Regions from separate parts of the Metabacillus schmidteae genome, predicted to be linked through region 2. Evidence: riboswitches for the same ligand, from Rfam matches in the RefSeq annotation. Region 2 holds a riboswitch; the other holds the start of a gene.
The links. A riboswitch is a leader RNA that binds a small molecule or an ion and turns the genes downstream of it on or off. The one in region 2 is predicted to bind cyclic di-GMP.
Positions count from the first base shown of each region.

Region 1 (4,219 bases), 990 kb from region 2:
TGGCCAAAGCGTATTGTTGAAACAGTGCCAATCGAATTTTCAGAAACAGAACAACATCTTTATGACACCATTTCTGCTCTTAAGTCATCATCACAATATGCTGCAAACACCTTCTCTATTATGACCTTACAACGGGAAGCTTGCAGTAGTCGTGAAGCTGTCTATATGACTCTTAAAAAGATGCTTGACTTGCCTGAAGAAGAGGAAGCTGTTTTGCCAAATGATGTCATCAAAGAAATTATGATGGCCATTGACGGTGTTACGCAAAACTCAAAAGCATTAAAAGTAGTAGAGTTAATCAAAGAACTTGATGATAAAGTCATTATTTTCACTGAATATCGAGCAACTCAATTTTATTTACAATGGTTTCTTCAGCAGCATGGCATTACGTCCGTTCCATTTCGTGGTGGCTTTAAAAGAGGAAAAAAAGATTGGATGAAAGAACTCTTTAAAAATCGCGTACAAGTACTCATAGCGACAGAAGCTGGCGGTGAAGGAATCAACCTTCAATTTTGTCATAATATTATCAATTATGATTTACCATGGAATCCAATGCGTTTAGAACAGCGTATTGGTCGTATACACCGTTTAGGTCAGGAACAAGACGTTAACATATACAATATGGCAACCAAAAACACAGTTGAAGAACATATTTTAACTCTTCTGTATGACAAAATTAATTTATTTGAAAAAGTCATTGGTGACCTTGATGAGATTCTCACTCGATTAGAAATTAAAAACTTCGAGGAACATATACAAGACATCATGTACCACTCAAAAAGCGACAGAGAAATGAAAATAAAAATGGAGAATTTAACATCAATTCTCGATTATGCTCAAGCTTCACAAGAACAACGAAAAGCAGCAAGCGGAGATAAGTAGAAAGGTGGCGACAGTATGCAGCAAGAACAAATTCATCACTTTTTAGAAAGCTTTTTCAAATCCAATTCCTGTGACATTCTTGAAAACAAAGAAGGATATATAACAGTACAACTTACTATTGAAATGGATAAGCTTTTAATGAATAGACCATTTTACTGGCACTACCTTGAAAAAACAAACGGGGTACCAAACCCAATGAAACTTACCCTAATCACTGATCAAAATCGTGCGCCAAAAGACCTGAAAGGAGAGGTCATGCATTTCGGTGCTCCCCGTCTTCACCAAATTTTTCAATCAACCAAAACACTGGGAAGCTATATCAGACTTTTTGAACATGTCAAAACAGACGGAGGAAATAAACCTCTCCATCCTTGGGTCGGAGTCAATATCATCGTTTCCTACCAATGCGATATGAAAAAGGACCACCTATACTCGATCGGCCTACATTTAATAAGCGGTACTATAGTCGAAAACTTTCAAGACAAACTTGAAAATTTAGACTTAACACCAAAAATTCCAGATCTTTGCTTTACGATGTCTCCCCTTATTAGGCCGGAAAGTGGTTTAAAACGAATTGAACAATTCATTTTGCAAGATATACAAGCCCAAGATCATACATGGGCAGACAAGGCAAGAGATAGATGGAACGAAGACCTAGAACTTTTAAACCATTTTTACGAAGACCTAGAGGAAAAACCTGAATGCTATGAAGTCGAAAAACAAGCATTGAAAGAGCTTTATGAACCTCAGATTCACATTTCAATTCAAAGCGGCGGGATTTTTTATTTGACCCCGGAAGGTATTTTCAACTCCTAAGTAATGATACTAATTACTTAGGAGAAGTACAAATTGATAAAAATTAATTTTCGTTCGACAAAAATTAATTTTAAAATCTCCGTTTCTTATTAATTTATTGTAAAAATAAAGCCAGAATAACATCTAAAAAACCTTTCTTCTCACCTACTTTTGTAAATTCATTGTAAAAATTACAGATAAATGAAAAAAATTTATTTCATCGACAAAGTTCAGCATACATTGATAATAATTCTCTTTTATAATAGAACTTGTTAATAGTTAAAAAGTTATACATAAATAAAGGACTATAGAAATATAATTATTAACACTTGATGACAAAATAATCAGTACAAAGGCAAACCTATTGAAAAATAGGGACGCAAAGTCACGGGTCTTCAGGTTAACAACTAAGACGGCTGGGCTGCCTGAAATACAGATTGGTATTTTAGGAGGAAAAGAAAAATGGAGATAGTTGAAAAAATCACACATGATGAACAGCTCGATCAAGAGTGGGTCGAGCTCATACTAGAAGCTTTAGAACTAGGAATCAGTGTAGAGGAAATAAAAGATTTCTTATCCAAAAAGTCAAATGCCGTTTTAAAATCGTCATAAATAGTATTAACTCAATGTAAATTTTTTTTGATTTGTGTTCTGCATATAAAACAAACCCTTCTTTATATGTTATAATGGCTTCAATAAGGAAGGTGACTTGACGTGATTGGTCCAAGAATCAAAAAATATCGCACACAAAAAAATCTATCACTGTCCGAACTAGCAGAACGAGCGGGAGTAGCAAAATCCTACCTAAGTTCGATTGAGCGTAATCTCCAGTCAAACCCTTCTGTTCAATTTTTAGAAAAAGTCTCATCAGTTCTTGGTGTATCAGTTAATACTCTTCTTAATGAACATAACGAATCCGACCCAGAAGAGCTTGACATAGAATGGACAAAACTCGTACAGGATGCAATGAAGTCTGGTGTTTCAAAGGAGCAGTTTAAGGAGTTTTTGGAATTTACTAAGTGGAAAATAAGCAATGACAATAAGTAAGAGCATCCCAGGGAGCTAAGGCTTTCGGATGCTCTTTTATTTATAAGCTTATCAATTATTATAAATTTTTCTGCCTCTATATTGTTCATAAATGCGGCAAGAATGCTGAAGGTTAGTTTGGTGGTTGACACTACATATTTTTCCATCGATAATTTCATTTGCACAATAAGGACATATCCATTTTTTTATTTTTGAACTGCTATAGGATGTATTATTACACCTAGTACACGTTTTTCTATACATACACTCCCATCCTTTACTTTAACTATAAAAGACCTCTACTATCCAAAAACCGTGAAAACCAATAATAATGGTATACAATATTGAACCAACCCCTAATATCCTTTTTAAGATGTTCCAGTTGGGAATTTTATCGAAATATAGAAGAGAAAATAAAATGAATGATAGTAATATTTTTGTGAATAAAAAAGGCATTGGCCCTAGATCTAATAGTACGTTCATTAATGGATTAGCTTCCTGAATATGTCTACCTGAAACCCCTATGTATGTTGCTAAGGCATCTACTATGTTTAATAGTGCTATGTAATAACATAAGAATCTCATTTTATCACCTCATATAATTCTCATTCTTTATAGAGAACAAAAGTTTCTAGTTCCAGTCATTTTCTGTTATTGTTGATAAGAATAGATTAATCCACTATAAAGAACAAGTCAATACTATCGTCCCACTAAAACTATATATATTTTCTTAATAAAGAACAAAAGCTATGTTTTCCATCCAATCTCATCCCTTTCCTAGTAATCTTTATACTTTATAAAGAACAAATTGTGCTGTATAATGAATAGTGTACCTATTTAAACTATTATTGATAAGGAGACCCAAAATATGGTTGGAGAAAGAGTAAGGGAGCTGAGGCAGGAAAAGGGATATACAATTAGTGAATTAGCTGAATTAGCTGGGGTATCTAAATCTTATTTAAGTTATATTGAAAGAGATGTGCAAAAGAACCCTTCCATTCAATTTTTAAAAAAGATTGCAATTCCACTTGATACAGAAGTCGAAGATTTATTAGGAGCAACAACCTCCTACGACCCTTTAAACACAAACTTCATTGATAAAGAATGGAATATCTTGTTGAATAAAGCAATAAAGGAGGGTATGAGTAAAAATGATTTTAAAGAGTTTCGGGACTACTTAAGGTTTAAGAAATGGATAAATTCTAAGCAAAGAAACCCCACTACTACACAGGAGGATTTTTCAGATGACTAAAGTGAAGGAACAAATAGGTTTAAAAGATATGGAAAAGGAATGGGTTGAATTAATAAGTGAAGCAAGAAAACTCGGTCTATCCTATGATGCAATAAAAAAATTCCTTCACAATGAGAAAGCATCAAAAAGAAATTAGAAAGTAATATTTGGCATTTGACAAAATGGGGAAAGGGAATTTATAACCTTTCCCATTTTGTATTTACATGGAATCTTAATATGAATTGTACCGATATATAAACTAGTAAGGTAAAATACGTTAAAGAA
Region 1 covers NZ_CAESCH010000001.1:3,868,182-3,872,400, forward strand. The annotation lists gene HWV59_RS18920 (DEAD/DEAH box helicase) at 1-882, shown strand, start outside; gene HWV59_RS18925 (YqhG family protein) at 898-1,698, shown strand; cyclic di-GMP riboswitch class I at 2,022-2,106, shown strand; gene HWV59_RS18930 (anti-repressor SinI family protein) at 2,140-2,289, shown strand; gene HWV59_RS18935 (helix-turn-helix domain-containing protein) at 2,392-2,724, shown strand; gene HWV59_RS18940 (DUF5658 family protein) at 2,986-3,288, opposite strand; gene HWV59_RS18945 (helix-turn-helix domain-containing protein) at 3,572-3,955, shown strand; gene sinI (DNA-binding anti-repressor SinI) at 3,948-4,091, shown strand.
Region 1: another riboswitch for cyclic di-GMP. It lies ahead of HWV59_RS18930 (anti-repressor SinI family protein); the one in region 2 lies ahead of HWV59_RS13940 (methyl-accepting chemotaxis protein).

Region 2 (4,219 bases):
ATACTTCCTACAACATGCATGGTTGGGGTATGTTGTTGTCGTTTTCGTGATCGCTGCTTTTATTGCCAGCGTTATGAAAGCAAAGGGATTTCCACGCATTATCGGGTCTATAATGATGGGAACAGGTATTGTGCTGGAACTATATAAAGGTGCCGGAATTGACGGAATAAGTAATGGAATTCTATTAATCTTACCTCTTTTATGTTTAGTAACACTTGCACCACTTCTTTCGATTCCACTTAAACTAGGAGGTTATTTCGAAGCAATTGATTCGCTATTACGGAATTTGTTACACCATCCGAAAAGGCTTTTTGCCGGGATTACGACTTCCTTATTTCTCTTGAGTCCGATCTTAAGCCTTGGTTCAGTCCGTTTGATCAGTGAATTCCTATCAGAATTAAAACTACCTTCTGCAATGTCTGCTAAAAGCTATCTTATCGGTTTTTCAACGGCCATTTTATGGTCACCGTATTTCGCTTCTGTCTCATTGGTTCTCTATTATTTAGATATGTCTGTAGGAAAATATATTTTATATGGAATTGGTTTATCTGTTCTATCTTTAATTGTAGGGAATATTTTGTTTGCCATTTGGGCGAAAAAACATCCATTTGAAGATCAAACTGGACCTAAGAAACCATTGGCCAAAAAAACGAGAAAACAGCTTATTCAATTAGCCTTATTTGTGACATTTCTTATGTTAACTTCCTTAACAATTGAGTATTTGACCAAATGGTCGATGATTGTGATTGTATGTTTAATATCCATTATCATGCCACTTATATGGGGAATTGTAACAAATGGCTGGGCAAAACTCATGCCTTTATTGAAGGATTACCGAGACCTATCAGTACCAATGATGAATAATGAAATCATGTTGTTCAGCAGTGCAGGATTGCTGGCACATGCCTTACAAGGAACAAATGTAGCAAATGAAATTAGCGCTGTGTTAACAATTGTTGCGAATCAATCGTTTTTGTTATTTGCCTTATTTGTAATTGTACTTGTTGTTGTTACCACTTATATAGGTATCCATCAAATAGCAATTATTGCTGCCTTAGCCATGCAATTGAATGCAGAACAACTGGGAATAAGTAATTTGTCATTAGCTATGCTTCTCTTACTTTGCTGGTCGATTTCAACTGCATTAAGCCCATTTTCCGGACTAAACTTGATGGTTAGCAGAATTGTAGGAATTTCCGGCTTTGAAGCAGGTGTTCGAGCAAATGGCCTTCATCTAGTAGTCATGGCCATCATTGGTATAGGAATCATTATGTTTATTAATTAACCCAGTGAACATCTTGACCTTGACGTATAGTAAAAAGGTCTCATTACTATATTAGCTTTAAACTAGAAACTATTCCCATGCAAAAATCATATTGAAAGAGTTATCATGTTCATGTAATATTACTCTATTAACATATATATTAAAAAGATAAAAGGCACACTATTCGAAAGGATAGGTCGCAAAGCTTAGGGTCTAAAGTACCAGTAATTGCTTGATGCTATGATCGCCTGGCTACCAAACTTTTGATCAAGATGATCTGGGAAAATTGGCTGCTCTTGTTAATAGGGTAGTCTTTTTATATAGTGTAAAAAATTATTCACATTACAACAAAGGAGAAATAAGACAGCATGAGAAAGCAGAATCTAAAATATCGATTTTTCAAAATGAACTCAATTCGAACAAAATTTACAGGTTGGTTTCTTTTATTAGCACTAGCCCCATTAATTATTGTTTCTATTTTGCTTTACCAAATAAGCAGCGGTGTTATCCTTGAAAAAGAAAAAGCCAGTATGCAAAGCTTAGTACAAAGTAAAGCAGAAACGATGAGTGAATGGTATTATTCACAAAGAAATCAGCTTGAAGTAGCAGCTGAGAGTGATACGATCAAATCCCTTAATAAAGATCGTATTACACCATTCATTTCGTCCTTAAATGATCGATCTGATGTATTTGAAACTGTGTTTTTAGCTGATCCTAAGGGAAAAGTAATCGCACATACAAACCCGGATAAAATAGGTAATGATTATAGTGATCGTGACTATATCAAAACAGCCGCAGGAGGAAAATCAACCTTCTCTGACATGCTAGAATCCAGAGCTACAGGTAATCGTGTTATTAATATTGCTACTCCTGTTAAAGATGAAAATGGCGATGTGATTGGTGTTTTGGCAGGTTCAACCAACTTTGAAATCCTTGTTGATCAGTTTTTAAACAACACTGAGTTTGCAGCCAGTGATGATGTTGAGGAAATCTCTACACTTATCACCTTAGTAGATAATTCAACTCGTCTTCAGGTTTCGCCACAGCAGGAACTATTGGGGCTCACTATTGATGAAATAGAGAAAGATCTAGGAGATGTATTAAGTACTTCGTTAAAGAATAGCATTTCTCAAACAGGTGTAGCTTCTTTTGATCGTTTTGATCAATCGTTTTTAATTGCTTATGCACCAATTGAAGCTGTTGGTTTTGGTCTCAGCTTGAACTTGCCTGAATCACAAGCACTTGCAGATGCCGAATTCATAAAGCTATTATCAATGATCATTATTGGTATTACAGGAATCGTTGTAATAGCACTGGCAATATTCATTGTTTCGAGAATAACAAAGCCAATGCTGACGGTTACAAAAGGTATGAATCACATAGCAGGTGGTGATCTTACTCTAGAACCTCTACCAATTACTTCAAATGATGAAATTGGTGAATTATCTCATAACTTTAACAAAATGGTTCATAATATTAAACAATTAGTCTCGCAAATCGCCAGTACTTCTGAAAATGTAGCTGCTGCCTCAGAGCAATTAACCGCCAGTGCGGAAGAAACTAGTAAAGCAACAAATGAAATTGCTAGTTCTATTCAATCTGTAGCAACAGGCGCAGAAAATCAAGTAGAAAGTGTTTCAAGTGCAAAAACAACTTCACTTGAAATATCAAATGGAATTGATCAAATGGCCAGTAATGTGAATGCTGCGAGTAACGTTTCTGCAGTAACTAAGCAAAAAGCTGAAGATGGTCAAGAGGTTATTCGACATACTGTTCAGCAAATGGAAGTGATCAATACGAAAACAATCGAGATTTCCCAGGTTGTTAATCAATTAGGGGGAAAATCTAAAGAAATTGGTACGATTGTTTCGTTAATCACTTCGATTTCTGATCAAACGAATTTATTAGCTTTAAATGCCGCAATTGAAGCTGCAAGAGCGGGTGAACATGGGAAAGGGTTTGCTGTTGTTGCTGACGAGGTACGTAAATTAGCTGAACAATCTAATCAATCTGCTAAACAAATTCATTTATTGGTACAAGATATTCAGCAAGATATTCAGCAATCGATTCAGGCGATGGAAGAAGGGAAACATTCTGTTGCAGAAGGTAAGACACTTGTCGAACGTGCCGGAAGCGAGTTTGAAGAGATATCCGTTTCTGTCTTAGAGGTAACTTCGCAAATTCAAGAAGTTTTCACTACAGTACAAAAAATAAAAACAAACGCTCATTCAATGCTTTCAGCAATGGAAAACGCATCTTCAATTGCAGTAAAATCAGCTGAGTATTCCGAAAATGTCGCTTCTTCTGCAGAAGAACAAAATGCCACGATACATGAAGTAAGTTCAGCAGCCAGTACTCTTTCCGCAATGGCGGAAGAACTTCAAAAAGCAGTTAATAGTTTTAAACTTTAAGTTTATTAAACCTTGCTTCTCTTTCTTTTAATAGAATGTCTTATCCTGAAAACGAGTAACCAGCAAAAGGAAAATAAGCGGAGATTTTTCGGTTAGATGAAGAATGGAGCTCGTTTCGGGATGAATAAGGGGAGATATTCCGATTATGCCTAGCAAACTCTCCCTTTTTTGCAATAAACTAGTCCATAGACAGAATCTCTCCGTCTATTTGTACTATTTTGAATATTAATTACTGAATAAGCGAAATTTTTCCTTCTATAGTAAAAATGCGCCCAAAAATGGAACCCCTTTATACTTTGAAGGCTAGTTTTTTTTCTACAACCATAAATTTATTAAGGAAGATCATTTAGGAAAAACGTATTCAATTACCATTAGTACTAGGCCATAATCCAGCTTTTCTAAAATAAAATAACGGAATTACGACAGTTCAAGCGTTTTGGTGAAATAAACTATTATTATAACTTTTTTAGTACTTATACATAGTGCATAATTATAGTAAGTTAATGTTTATATCATAATATGTATTCTAAGAGTTTTTAGGAGG
Region 2 covers NZ_CAESCH010000001.1:2,881,840-2,886,058, reverse strand. The annotation lists gene HWV59_RS13945 (TRAP transporter large permease subunit) at 1-1,285, shown strand, start outside; cyclic di-GMP riboswitch class I at 1,429-1,524, shown strand; gene HWV59_RS13940 (methyl-accepting chemotaxis protein) at 1,633-3,675, shown strand.